3 regions of the Lactococcus kimchii genome follow, and region 1 is predicted to be linked to each of the others. Evidence: predicted binding sites of a transcription regulator. Region 1 holds the regulator's gene; each other region holds the start of a gene.

Region 1 (4,293 bases):
TTCGGTATTTCAAATGAGATAGCGAAAAAATAACGCTTAATAAAATGAGGTTAGGGGTTATTTTTGTAGTGTAATAACCAAATAAAAGTTCCGACAATGACGGAACTTTTATTATTCTTGATAATTGAAAGTAGGCAATGTTAATACACACAGAGCTTATAATTCTTTACGGTTAGCTTTCATAGATATCCATTTTTTTGAATTTTTCAAATATATGAGCGTAATTAAAGAACTACATTTTTTCTTGCTTATTTTTTGGCTGTATGCTAAAATTGTTTTTGTCGTGTGAAAAGACAAGCCGCATAGGAGCGGGCATTAAGGGGAGAAAAAAATGAAATTTTCAAAAGTAACTGCAACAGCAGTTTTAGTAGCCGTATTCGTTAGCGCTGGGTTTGGGGCGAAAACACTCGCTGAAGGTTTTTGGGCTGGACATGGGGATGTACAAGAAATCAACAATGACATTGATACATTGTCAACTCGTATCCACACAGAAGCTCATGAAGTACAAGAAGCCTCAGATGAATTAAAAATAGCTCAAGCAGCTTTGGAGACATCTCAAAGCACAAGCCAACAACAAAGCACTCAATTGAATCATTTGAACCAAGAATTGCAAACATTGCAAGGTGAAAAAACAAGCTTAAGTAGTCAATTGGCATCAAAAGAACAAGAAATTCAAAATAAAATTGCCGAAGTCCAACAAAAAATCAAAGAAGGCCAAGATGCAGTAGCAAGCAAGCAAAGAGAGTTAGATAACAAACAAGTAGAATATCAAACTGAAAAAACAAAAACTGAAAATCTCCAACATCAACTGGATGAATTATCAAATCAAGTCAATGCTGATGAACAAGGCGTGATTGAAGTAAGAAAAACTCGCTTGAAAGCTGATCAAGTCGTTTTAGATACAGCTAATCTTTCTACATTTAATCGTGGGGAATCTACAAACAACTAATTTCGGAAAAGAGCAATGAAAACATTTGAAATTAAGGAAGGCATAAACATTATTGTTGTGCCTTCAATTGTTGTTCTTTTTCTTTGAGTTGGCAAGAATCCCTGAAGATTTCGGAAGAAAGCTTGCTCAGGCGTTGTTCAATCAAACGTTTATTTTGAATTAAATCAGAGCGTTGAGAGTTTAACATCGCGATTTCTTGGCTCATGCTCTTGATTTTGATTTTAAGTTGTCGTAATTCAATCGTAATTTTCTGCGTTTGAGTTGGCATAGTGGTCCTTTCCTGTGTAAAATCTTCTTTTCATTATTGTAGCACAGAAAATTTTAAGTTTAACTTAAGATTTTTTAAAGAAGTTTGCCAATTTTTTTAAGGCTACAAATTCAGTTGATTTGATAGAAGTGGGCAAGAAAAGGTAAGTTTGACTTTTCTGCAAGACTTAAAAATAAAAAGCGGCTTTGTAAGCCGTTTTTTATTTTATTTAGTGATTTATTTATTATTCCCCATAAAAAAGAGGAGAGTTTGAAGTTCTTTAGTAAGGTCAATGGATTGGATGACGACATCCTCAGGGACTTTCAGACGAACAGGAGCGAAGTTGAGAATACCCTTAATTCCCGCTCTAATCAGAAGATCAACGACTTCTTGGGCATTTTCTTTACGAACAGAGAGAATGGCTGTCTTGATGTCTGATTGTTTAATATTGCGTTCAAGATCAGAGATGTTATAAATTGGGATTCCATCCTCAGTCTGAGTCCCGACCAAAGGGTTTCCTGAAATATCGTAGGCTTGAGTGATTCGCATTTTATTACGCTCTTGAAATTGGTAATGAAGTAGTGCTCGACCAAGATTTCCAACTCCTATGAGCGCGATATGTGTTTCTTGGTCTTGTCCGAGTAGTTCGCCAAAGAAGTCTCGCAAAGTTTGAGTCTCGTAGCCATAACCACGGCGACCTAATTCACCGAAAAGAGAAAAGTCACGGCGAATCGTTGCTGCATCAACACCAATTTTTTCAGAAATGAGTTGAGAATTGGTTCGGGTGATGTTTTCGTCAACTAAGCTTTTGAATAAGCGATAATATTGGGGCAACCGCTTTGCAGTAGCTTTGGGTAAGTTTTTACTTACTTTGTTGTCAGTCATGATGTTTTACCTCGAAATATGTTGATGAAAAAAATTAAATTACTTATTATTTACTTCTTTGTGATAATTTTATCAAATTTTTGTGATTTTATCAAACAAAAGAAGCTCTACTAAGCTGTTGTTAACGCTCACAAAAAAAGAAGTTTTTTCTATAAAACGCTTTCTTTTGTTGAGCTTTCATGGTAAAATAGAATTATGATAAAAAGATGAGGAGAATTTATGATTAAAGTTTATCTCACTGGCTCTTGTTCATCGTGCAGAAAGGCAAGGAAATGGCTCAAAAAAACATCAGCTTGAATTCACAGAAGTGAATTTGGGGACGACAGCTTTGGAAAAAGAGGACATCATCAAGATTTTATCTTTGACTGAAAATGGCTTAGAGGATATTATTGCGATACGAGGAAGAGCTTATACAGAGCTGGTTCACGATTTCGATACCTTGGGTCTGGAAGAAGCTTACTCTTTGATTCAAGAAAAACCCCGTCTGTTGAAACGTCCACTTATTTTTGATGAAAATCGTCTTTTAATTGGTTTTAATGAAGAAGGAATTCGGACTTTTATTCCGCCAGAAGTTCGAAAAATAGAGTTGCGAGAGAGATTGGTATTAGTCTAATTTCTATGGAAAAAACCTGTCAGTTGCTGACGGGTTTTATTTTTTTGTTTTAAAAGTTTTCTTGGGTTGTTGTAAGATGTCGAATTACGATTATTTTTGTATATCTTTGGAAAAGATAAGGTTTTTACGGTAATATATAAGTAACGATAAATAATCTAAATGAAACAATGGCTGTTCACACTATAAATTCAAACTTTCTAATTAAGGAGTAAATTAAGCTAGAGAGGGGACTGTATAGGATGAGTCTATTGCAACACAAAGGTGCTTTATTTTATCATTCGATTCATGAAAAAAAAGTGACTCATTTTAGAGCGTGGAAAAAAGGTAAGACGTGGCTCTATCTGGGTATGACGTTAGCTCTCTTTGTGGGTGCTATCAGTCCCGTAGCTCTCCCCTTCATGGGAGATGACGGAATGCTAACGGTCAGAGCAGCAACGACCTCATCTGCCACCTTAGTTCCAGGGCAGGCTTATGATACAGGCAACCATACTTCCTCGAACGGTCAAGTCAATCAAACCAGTAATTATACAACAGGTTCTACAGATGGCCATACCGTGACGAATGGAAATTGGTTTGACCTAGTCAATGATACAGCAAGTACAGTAGGTTATGCGACTTTTAATGGAGCTGTTGATACTTCACAAGCATTTTCAATGTCTGCTCAAATCAAGATCGATGACGGTACACTCGGAAACTGGCATAATACAGGGGATGCTTTAGGATTTGTCCTAACACCAGCTAGCTCTAGCCAGTTGGCAACAAATGTCAAAACAGCTACTGGAGCAAACCTCGGAATCAATGGCTTAGCAAACTCTGTATTTATTGGACGTGACTTATACTCTAACATTTCCAATCCTGCGGATGTTGACGGAACAACTTCAAATGGCTGGGTGGCAGGTGGTGGTTCTGTTATTGCGATTCGAAATACAAACAGTACAGGTGCTCTACAAGGTGCGGACTATTCTTCACTGGGATCTAGTGCGACTGGTACAGGGAACCAAAATACAACGAACGGTACGGCCTACATGGATGCGCCTGACGATACTTACACTTTAGGAATCAAAACAGGGACACCCTCACAGGTAACAGAGGCTATCTCTATTTCGTGGACTCCTGATGCTACAAATACAGCGCCGGCTGGTTTGATCTCTGGGACATTGAGTTTTACCTTAACTCCGCAAAATTCAGGAAATGCAACAAAAACGATAACGACTCACCTCAATTTGCAAGATGCCATAACCTTTGGATTCTTGGGAGGAACTGGAGGTAACTACGGTAATCTATCTGTTAGTTTGAATAGTTCCACAGGAACCTTAGTAAAAGGGACGTCGACGGTCAATGTCAATTACATCAATGCCATTACCAATCAAGCCATAGCTAGTATGCCGCTTTCTACGATTAAGGCCAATATCTACGATACTATTGGCGTGGTGGCAACTAGTCCAAATGCCGCTGATACTTACGATTATACGGCACCAACTGTTCGAGGCTATACGATAAGTACGATTAGTTCCCCTGTTCAAGTCCAAAACTACACGAGCGGATCGACTAATCCAAATGCTATTAATGTTTATTATAGTCCAAATACGAATGACAGCT
Region 2 (4,293 bases), 1.1 Mb from region 1:
AGAACTTCGAAAGTTCCTTCTTCTTCCATTTTGTTGATTTCTTTAAGACGAGCTACACGTGTTTGGATAGTGTTCCAGTTAGTGAGCATACCACCCAACCAACGGTGGTTAACGTAGTATTGACCAGCACGAAGGGCTTCTTCTTTAACTGCTTCAGCGGCTTGTTTTTTAGTCCCAACAAAGAGTACTACTGCACCTTCTTGTGAAGCGTTTTTTACATAGTTGTAAGCATCGTCAACAAGTTTTACAGTTTTTTGAAGGTCGATAACGTGGATACCATTACGTTCTGTGAAGATGTATGGTTTCATTTTTGGGTTCCAACGACGCGTTTGGTGACCAAAGTGTACACCAGCTTCGAGGAGTTGTTTCATTGAAATAACTGACATGGATATGTCTCCTTTTAAAATAGTTTTTCCTCTTTTATCTGTCTTCCGCAGCCGCAATACTTGCGTACACTACGACCTTGTCAAGATAAAATGTGAAATGGTTGCCTTTTTTAATTATGATTTCGCACACATAGCAACTTTCTCATTATACACTGTTTTCTTCGTTTTTGCAAGTTTTTTTGATGTTTCCGTCAGTAATTTCTCTGAGAGAAAATGCTGACGGATTTGCTGGATGAGTTTCGTCAGTAATTTTTCTAAGAAAAAAATGAATATTTTCGCTGAAAACGCTTTTTTATGATAAAATAATAATATAAGTATTTTTAAATTAAAAAAAGGAGAGAATAAAATGAAAGAAAAAATCTTGTTGGGTGGCTACACTAAACGCAAATCTAAAGGAGTTTACAGCGTTCTTTTAGATTCTAAAAATAAAGAATTAACAACTTTGAGCGAGGTGGCGGCGGTACAAAATCCGACCTACATCGCCGTTGATAAAGCAGGACATCTCTACACCTGTGCCGCTGATGGCAATGGTGGTGGAGTGGCAGCTTTTGCTTTCAATGGTGAGACGGCAACTCCTCTTGGAAATGTAACAAGCACTGGCGCGCCACTTTGCTATGTTGCTGTCGATGAAGCACGCCAATTAGTTTATGGTGCGAATTACCATCTTGGTGAAGTCCGTGTCTACAAGATTCAAACTGATGGTTCACTCAAATTGACCGATACAGTCAAACATGAAGGTTCTGGTCCCCGACCTGAGCAAAGTAGCGCTCATGTTCATTATGCTGATTTGACTCCCGACGGTCGATTAGTAACTTGCGATTTGGGAAGTGACGAAGTGACCGTTTATGATGTCCTGGGTGACGGAAAACTTAATATTGCTGCGATTTACCGCGCTGAAAAAGGCATGGGCGCTCGCCATCTGACTTTCCACCCTAATGAAAAAGTGGCTTATCTCGTTGGCGAACTTAATTCAACCATCGAAGTCTTGAGCTATAACAGCGAAAAAGGTCGTTTTGCCCGCATCCAAACGATTTCAACTCTTCCTAGTGACTATACCGAATTTAATGGTGTCGCTGCTATCCGTCTTTCTGATGACGGAAAATTCCTCTATACTTCCAATCGTGGACATGATTCTTTGGTGACTTACAAAGTAAGCCCACTCGGAACAAAACTTGAGTTGGTTGGTTGGGTAGCTACCGAAGGCAACATTCCTCGCGATTTCAATTTTAATAAAAGTGAAGATTTTGTGATCGTCGCTCATCAAAATTCTGACAATCTGACCCTCTTTTCTCGTGATAAATCAACAGGTCAACTCACTTTGGAACAAAAAGACGTTTATGCCCCTGAAATAACTTGCGTTTTGCCTTACTAAATTACTGACGGATTTTTCGTCAGCATTTTGGGAAATGAAAACTAATTTTATTGTCAAATAAAATTTATTTGACAATATTTTTTTGCTCAAAGCATTGGTATAGACACTGTCCTGAACAGCCGTATTCTTTAGATTGTAAAATCACTCACAATATCACTTGACATTCCGAAAAATGTTTGTTAAACTATTCACGTACTATTAAGTGAATGTTATCACAAAGGAGAAAAATATAAACATGGCAACTAAAAAAGCTGCTCCAGCCGCTAAAAAACCTTTAACCGCTGAAGAAAAAGCCGCAAAATTCCAAGAAGCTGTCGCTTATACTGATAATTTGGTCAAGAAAGCGCACGATGCTGTTCTTAAGTTTGAAGGTTACACTCAAGCGCAAGTTGATACAATTGTTGCCGCTATGGCACTTGCCGCAAGTAAACACTCACTTGAACTCGCTCACGAAGCAGTTAACGAAACAGGTCGTGGCGTTGTTGAAGATAAAGATACAAAAAACCATTTCGCCTCAGAATCTGTTTATAACGCCATCAAAAACGATAAAACTGTTGGCGTGATTGCTGAAAATAAAGTCGCTGGCTCTGTTGAAATCGCAAGCCCACTCGGTGTTCTTGCTGGTATTGTGCCAACAACAAACCCAACTTCTACAGCAATTTTCAAATCACTCTTGACAGCAAAAACACGCAATGCGATTGTCTTTGCTTTCCACCCACAAGCGCAAAAATGTTCTTCACACGCAGCTAAAATCGTGTATGATGCAGCCGTTGAAGCTGGCGCACCTGAAAACTTTATCCAATGGATTGAAGCACCAAGTCTTGATATGACGACTGCGTTGATTCAAAATCACGGAATTGCAACAATCCTCGCAACAGGTGGACCTGGTATGGTCAATGCTGCCCTCAAATCTGGTAACCCTTCACTCGGTGTTGGTGCCGGTAATGGTGCAGTTTACGTTGATGCTACTGCAAACATTGAACGTGCCGTTGAAGATTTATTGCTTTCAAAACGTTTTGATAACGGAATGATTTGCGCTACTGAAAATTCAGCTGTTATCGACGCTTCTATCTATGATGAATTTGTTGCTAAAATGCAAGCGCAAGGTGCTTACATGGTGCCTAAAGAAGACTATAAAGCCATCGAAAGCTTTGTATTCGTGGAACGCGCTGGCGAAGGCTTTGGTGTTACAGGGCCTGTAGCTGGTCGCTCTGGTCAATGGATTGCTGAGCAAGCTGGCGTAAACGTCCCTAAAGACAAAGATGTTCTCTTGTTTGAACTTGACAAGAAAAACATTGGCGAAGCGCTCTCTTCTGAAAAACTTTCTCCATTGCTTTCAATCTACAAATCAGAAACACGTGAAGAAGGAATCGAAATCGTCCGCGCCCTCCTTGCTTATCAAGGAGCTGGTCACAATGCCGCAATCCAAATCGGTGCAATGGATGATCCATTCGTTAAAGAATACGGTGAAAAAGTCGAAGCTTCTCGTATCCTCGTCAACCAACCTGACTCAATCGGTGGTGTCGGCGATATCTATACAGATGCAATGCGTCCATCACTTACACTTGGAACTGGTTCATGGGGGAAAAATTCACTTTCACACAATTTGAGTACATATGATCTTTTGAATGTTAAAACTGTGGCTAAACGTCGTAATCGCCCACAATGGGTTCGTTTGCCAAAAGAAATCTACTACGAAAAAAATGCAATCTCTTACTTGCAAGAATTGCCACACGTCCACAAAGCTTTCATCGTTGCTGACCCTGGTATGGTTAAGTTTGGCTTTGTTGACAAAGTTTTGGAACAACTTGCTGTTCGTCCAAAACAAGTCGAAACAAGCATCTATGGTTCTGTTCAACCTGACCCAACTTTGAGCGAAGCGATTGCGATTGCCCGTCAAATGAAACAATTTGAACCAGATACTGTCATCTGTCTTGGTGGTGGTTCTGCTCTTGACGCTGGTAAAATCGGTCGTTTGATTTATGAATATGATGCGCGTGGTGAAGCTGACCTTTCTGATGATGCTAGCCTCAAAGAACTCTTCCAAGAATTGGCTCAAAAATTCGTGGATATTCGTAAACGGATCATCAAATTCTACCACCCACATAAAGCACAAATGGTCGCTATCCCTACTACTTCTGGTACTGGTTCTGAAGTGACACCATTTGCCGTTATCACTGACGATGAAACTCACGTGAAATACCCACTTGCTGACTATCAATTGACACCACAAGTAGCGATTGTTGACCCTGAGTTCGTTATGACTGTGCCAAAACGTACCGTTTCTTGGTCTGGTATCGACGCTATGAGTCACGCGCTTGAATCTTACGTTTCTGTTATGGCTTCTGACTATACAAAACCAATCTCACTTCAAGCCATTAAATTGATTTTTGAAAACTTGACTGCGTCTTACCACTACGACCCAGCTCATCCAACTAAAGAAGGACAAAAAGCTCGCGAAAATATGCACAATGCTGCAACGCTTGCTGGTATGGCTTTCGCCAATGCCTTCCTTGGTATTAACCACTCACTTGC
Region 3 (4,293 bases), 1.3 Mb from region 1:
AAAATACACTTGAAGTGCCAAGCCAAGCAATGGCAGAACAAATTGCAAAATTTGAAAGCGAGGGCAAATAAGAATGGCAGTAAAAACTTATATTGCAGCAATTACAGAAGCGCTTGATTTGGCGCTTGAAAAAGATAAAGATGCACTCATTTTTGGTGAAGACGTTGGACAAAATGGTGGGGTTTTCCGTGCTACTGATGGTCTGCAAGCAAAATATGGAGAAGAACGTGTTTTCAATACTCCACTTGCTGAATCAGGAATTGGTGGAATGGCAATTGGTCTTGCAACACAAGGTTTCCACCCCATTATGGAAATTCAATTCGGAACCTTTATCTTTGAAGTTTTCGACTCAATTGCTGGACAAATGAGCCGGACACGTTATCGTTTTAATAACACACGTTCAAATAATATTGTCGTACGTACACCTTATGGAATCGGAACTAAAACGCCTGAAATGCACGCGGATTCAATTGAAGGGCTATTTTCACAAATCCCCGGAATTCGTGTTGTAATGCCTTCAAATCCAGCTGATGCTAAAGGATTATTGCTGGCTTCAATTGAAAATAACGACCCTGTTATTTTCCTTGAAAACCTTCACCTTTATCGCTCACTTAAAGGTGAAGTTCCTGAAGGTTACTATACTACGCCACTTGATACTGCTGCAGTCGCTAAAGAAGGCTCTGATGTTTCAATCATTGCTTATGGTGGAACAGTTCCACTTGCTCTTAAAGCAGCTGAACAACTCGAAAAAGATGGAATTAAAGCTGAAGTCCTTGACCTCAGAACAGTTGCTCCTCTTGATATTGCCTCAATTGGTAAAACAGTTGAAAAAACTGGGCGTGTGGTCGTTGTTCAAGAAGCTCAACGTACAGCCGGTATCGCAGCGAATGTCATGGCCGAAATTTCAGAACGTTTTGTTTTGAACCTTAAAGCGCCAATTGGACGTGTTAGTGGTCCTGACTCAATTTTCCCCTTTGCACAAGCAGAAAATGACTGGGCAGTTAAAGCTGAAGATATTGTGAATAAAGTTAAAGAGGTGGTTGACTATGACTGAGATTTTTAAAATGCCTGATATTGGCGAAGGAATGCACGAAGGAGACATTGCCAACTGGTTAGTTAAAGTTGGAGATGTTGTTAAAGAAGATGACCCCATTGCTGAAGTACAAAATGATAAACTTATGCAAGAAATTCTCTCTCCTTATTCTGGTACCGTAACTAAACTTTTCGTTGAAGCTGGAACAACTGTAGAAGTTGATTCTCCTTTGGTTGAGTTTGATGGTGACGGTTCAGGCTCTTCTGAAGCTGCTCCTGCTGCTCAAGAAACAGCTAGTTCTGATACTACTACAAGTGATGCACCTTCTGGAGAAGCTCAAATCTTCACGATGCCTGATATTGGTGAAGGAATGCATGAAGGAGATATCGCCAACTGGTTAGTTAAAGTTGGAGATGAAATTAAAGAAGATGATCCTGTTGCAGAGGTTCAAAATGATAAACTCATGCAAGAAATTCTTTCTCCATATTCTGGAAAAGTCACTAAACTTTTCGTTGAAGCTGGAACAACTGTAGAAGTTGGGGCTCCTTTGATTGAATACAATGGAACTGGGGCTGCTCCAGCAGCTGCTAGTCCTGCTCCAGTCGCAGAAGCACCTAAAGCAGCTACTCCTGCTACTAGTCCTGCAAATGCTCCATTGACTAAAACAACTTCTACTGGTCATATTCTTGCGATGCCTTCTGTGCGCCAATATGCACGCAAGGCTGGTATTGATTTAAGTCAAGTTCCTGCAACTGGTCGTCACGGTCACACAACTTTGGCCGATGTTAAAGCTTTTGAATCTGGGAATGTTGCTCCTATCGCTCAACCAGAAGCTGCTCCAGCACCTAAGGCTGATAAACCAGCAGCTCCTGTGGCTGAAAAGGCGCCAAGCGTTAAAGCAGGGGCTGGTGATCGACGTGAAGCAATGAATCCAACTCGTAAAGTTGTTTCTAAAGTCATGACTGCTCAACATACACACATCCCACCAGTAACAAACTTTGATCAAGTTGAAGTTTCTAAGTTGGTCAAACATCGTGCAATGTTTAAAGAAATTGCCGCTAAACAAGATATTAAATTAACTTATCTTGCTTATGTTGCTAAAGCTTTGGCCACTACTGCTCATAAATTCCCAGATATCAATGCTTCTGTGGATTATGAAAAACAAGAAATTGTTTATCATGAACACGTTAATGTAGGGATTGCGGTCAATGCTCCAACTGGTTTGTATGTGCCGGTTATTCATGAAGCTGAAAATAAATCAATTCTTGAAATTGCTAAAGAAATCGCTGAGTTAGCTACTGCTACTCGTGAAGGCACATTGAAACCACAACAAATGCAAGGTTCAACTATAACAATTTCAAATATTGGCTCTGCGCGTGGCTCATGGTTTACACCTATTATTAATGGTTCTGATGTCATGATTTTGGGACTCGGCTCAATTGTTAAAGAACCAATTGTCAATGGAGAAGGTGAAATTGTCGTAGGTCAAAATATGAAATTGTCACTAACTTATGACCACCGTTTGATTGATGGCATGTTAGGACAAAGTTCACTTAACTACTTGAAATCACTTTTGGCTGATCCTGAGTTTATGTTGATGGAGATTTAATAGGAAAATAACGAAAAGTCATTTTCCATCAGCTGACAAGTTTTGTCAGCTAGTTTACAATATTGTCAATCAATTTGACACTAATGTTTACAAGAAAGAGGATATATTATGGTTGTTGGTGCACAAGCAACAGAAGTTGATTTGGTTGTTATTGGTTCTGGCCCTGGTGGTTATGTTGCTGCCATTCGTGCGGCTGAACTTGGTAAAAAAGTTACAATTATCGAAAAAGATAATGTCGGTGGGGTTTGTTTAAATATTGGTTGCATTCCCTCAAAAGCATTGATTAATATTGGTCACCATTATCAAGAATCTTTGGAGGCTTCGGAAAAGAAAAATCCTTTCGGACTTTCAATGAGTAAAGTAGAGCTTGATTGGGCTTCTGCTCAAAAATGGAAACAAGATAAAGTTGTCAACCAGTTGACAGGTGGCGTCAAAATGCTACTTAAAAAACACAAAGTTGACGTGATTCAAGGAACAGCAGAATTTGTTGACAATAATACAATTAATGTCGAACAAGAAGATGGTTTCCAACTTTTGCAATTTAATGATGTGATTATCTCAACTGGTTCACGTCCTATCGAAATTCCTTCTTTCCCATTTGGTGGTCGCATTATTGACTCCACTGGTGCGTTGTCACTTCCAGAAATCCCTAAACATTTGATTATTGTTGGAGGAGGAGTTATTGGGTCTGAGCTTGGTGGAGCTTACCGGATGCTCGGTTCTAAGATTACAATCGTTGAAGGATTGGATCACATCTTAAACGGTTTTGATAAAGAAATGTCTGATATCATTGCTAATCGCGTGAAATCTGCTGGTTCTGAAATCTTTACTTCAGCAATGGCTAAATCAGCTACTCAAACTGATAAAGATGTGACTTTGACGTTTGAAGTTGATGGAAAAGAACAAACAGTGACTGGTGATTACTTACTCGTCTCTGTTGGTCGTCGTCCAAATACTGATTTAATCGGATTGAACAATACTGATGTTAAGTTGACTGACCGCGGGTTGATCGAAGTTAATGAATCTTATGCAACCAATGTGCCCCACATTTACGCAATTGGTGATGTAGTGCCTGGTCCAATGCTTGCTCACAAAGCTTCTTTCCAAGCTAAAGTTGCTGCTGCTGCAATTGCTGGAGCTGAAGATGACGTCGATTTACACGTGGCTTTACCTGCTGTAGCTTATACAACTACTGAATTGGCAACTGTCGGTGAAACGCCTGAATCTGTTAAGGATCGCAAAGATGTTAAAATTTCTAAGTTCCCATTTGCAGCAAATGGGCGTGCTATTTCAATGAATGATACGACTGGTTTCTTGCGTTTGATTACTGAAAAGAAAGAGGGGGCGCTGATTGGGGCTCAAATCGTTGGTCCTGGTGCTTCTGACTTAATTTCTGGATTGTCACTGGCAATTGAAAACGGTTTGACTTCTAAAGATATTTCATTGACGATTCAACCTCACCCAACGCTTGGCGAAGCAATCATGGATACTGCTGAATTGGCTGATGGTTTGCCAATTCACGTTTAAAATTACTGACCAAAATGAAAAAAATTACTGATAAATGCGTCAGTAATTTTTTTCAGTCCTACTTTTCCACTGTGGATAAGTTTTTGGAAATATTCTTTCCGGCTTATCCACAGTTATTTCATAA

The links. The regulator Rex, encoded in region 1, represses fermentation and respiration genes when NADH is low (regulators of the CRP and FNR family bind a similar motif). The targets are predictions, from matches to a motif close to TTGTGAANTANTTCACAA.
Region 2: a site for Rex is predicted at 1,892-1,909, ahead of adhE (bifunctional acetaldehyde-CoA/alcohol dehydrogenase). Genes of this name have one in related genera too.
Region 3: a site for Rex is predicted at 2,685-2,702, ahead of lpdA (dihydrolipoyl dehydrogenase). Genes of this name have one in related genera too.

What each region holds. Positions count from the first base shown of each region.
Region 1 is NZ_SDAK01000001.1:413,753-418,045, reverse strand. Features, by position in the region: gene EQJ87_RS02090 (hypothetical protein) at 332-949, shown strand; gene EQJ87_RS02085 (hypothetical protein) at 999-1,217, opposite strand; gene EQJ87_RS02080 (redox-sensing transcriptional repressor Rex) at 1,434-2,081, opposite strand; partial or broken gene EQJ87_RS02075 (Spx/MgsR family RNA polymerase-binding regulatory protein) at 2,301-2,694, shown strand; gene EQJ87_RS02070 (beta strand repeat-containing protein) at 2,934-4,293, shown strand, end outside.
Region 2 is NZ_SDAK01000001.1:1,514,350-1,518,642, forward strand. Features, by position in the region: gene rpsB (30S ribosomal protein S2) at 1-386, opposite strand, end outside; gene EQJ87_RS07520 (lactonase family protein) at 733-1,758, shown strand; gene adhE (bifunctional acetaldehyde-CoA/alcohol dehydrogenase) at 1,994-4,293, shown strand, end outside.
Region 3 is NZ_SDAK01000001.1:1,698,120-1,702,412, reverse strand. Features, by position in the region: gene EQJ87_RS08470 (thiamine pyrophosphate-dependent dehydrogenase E1 component subunit alpha) at 1-71, shown strand, start outside; gene EQJ87_RS08465 (alpha-ketoacid dehydrogenase subunit beta) at 74-1,054, shown strand; gene EQJ87_RS08460 (2-oxo acid dehydrogenase subunit E2) at 1,047-2,642, shown strand; gene lpdA (dihydrolipoyl dehydrogenase) at 2,751-4,169, shown strand; gene recO (DNA repair protein RecO) at 4,283-4,293, opposite strand, start outside.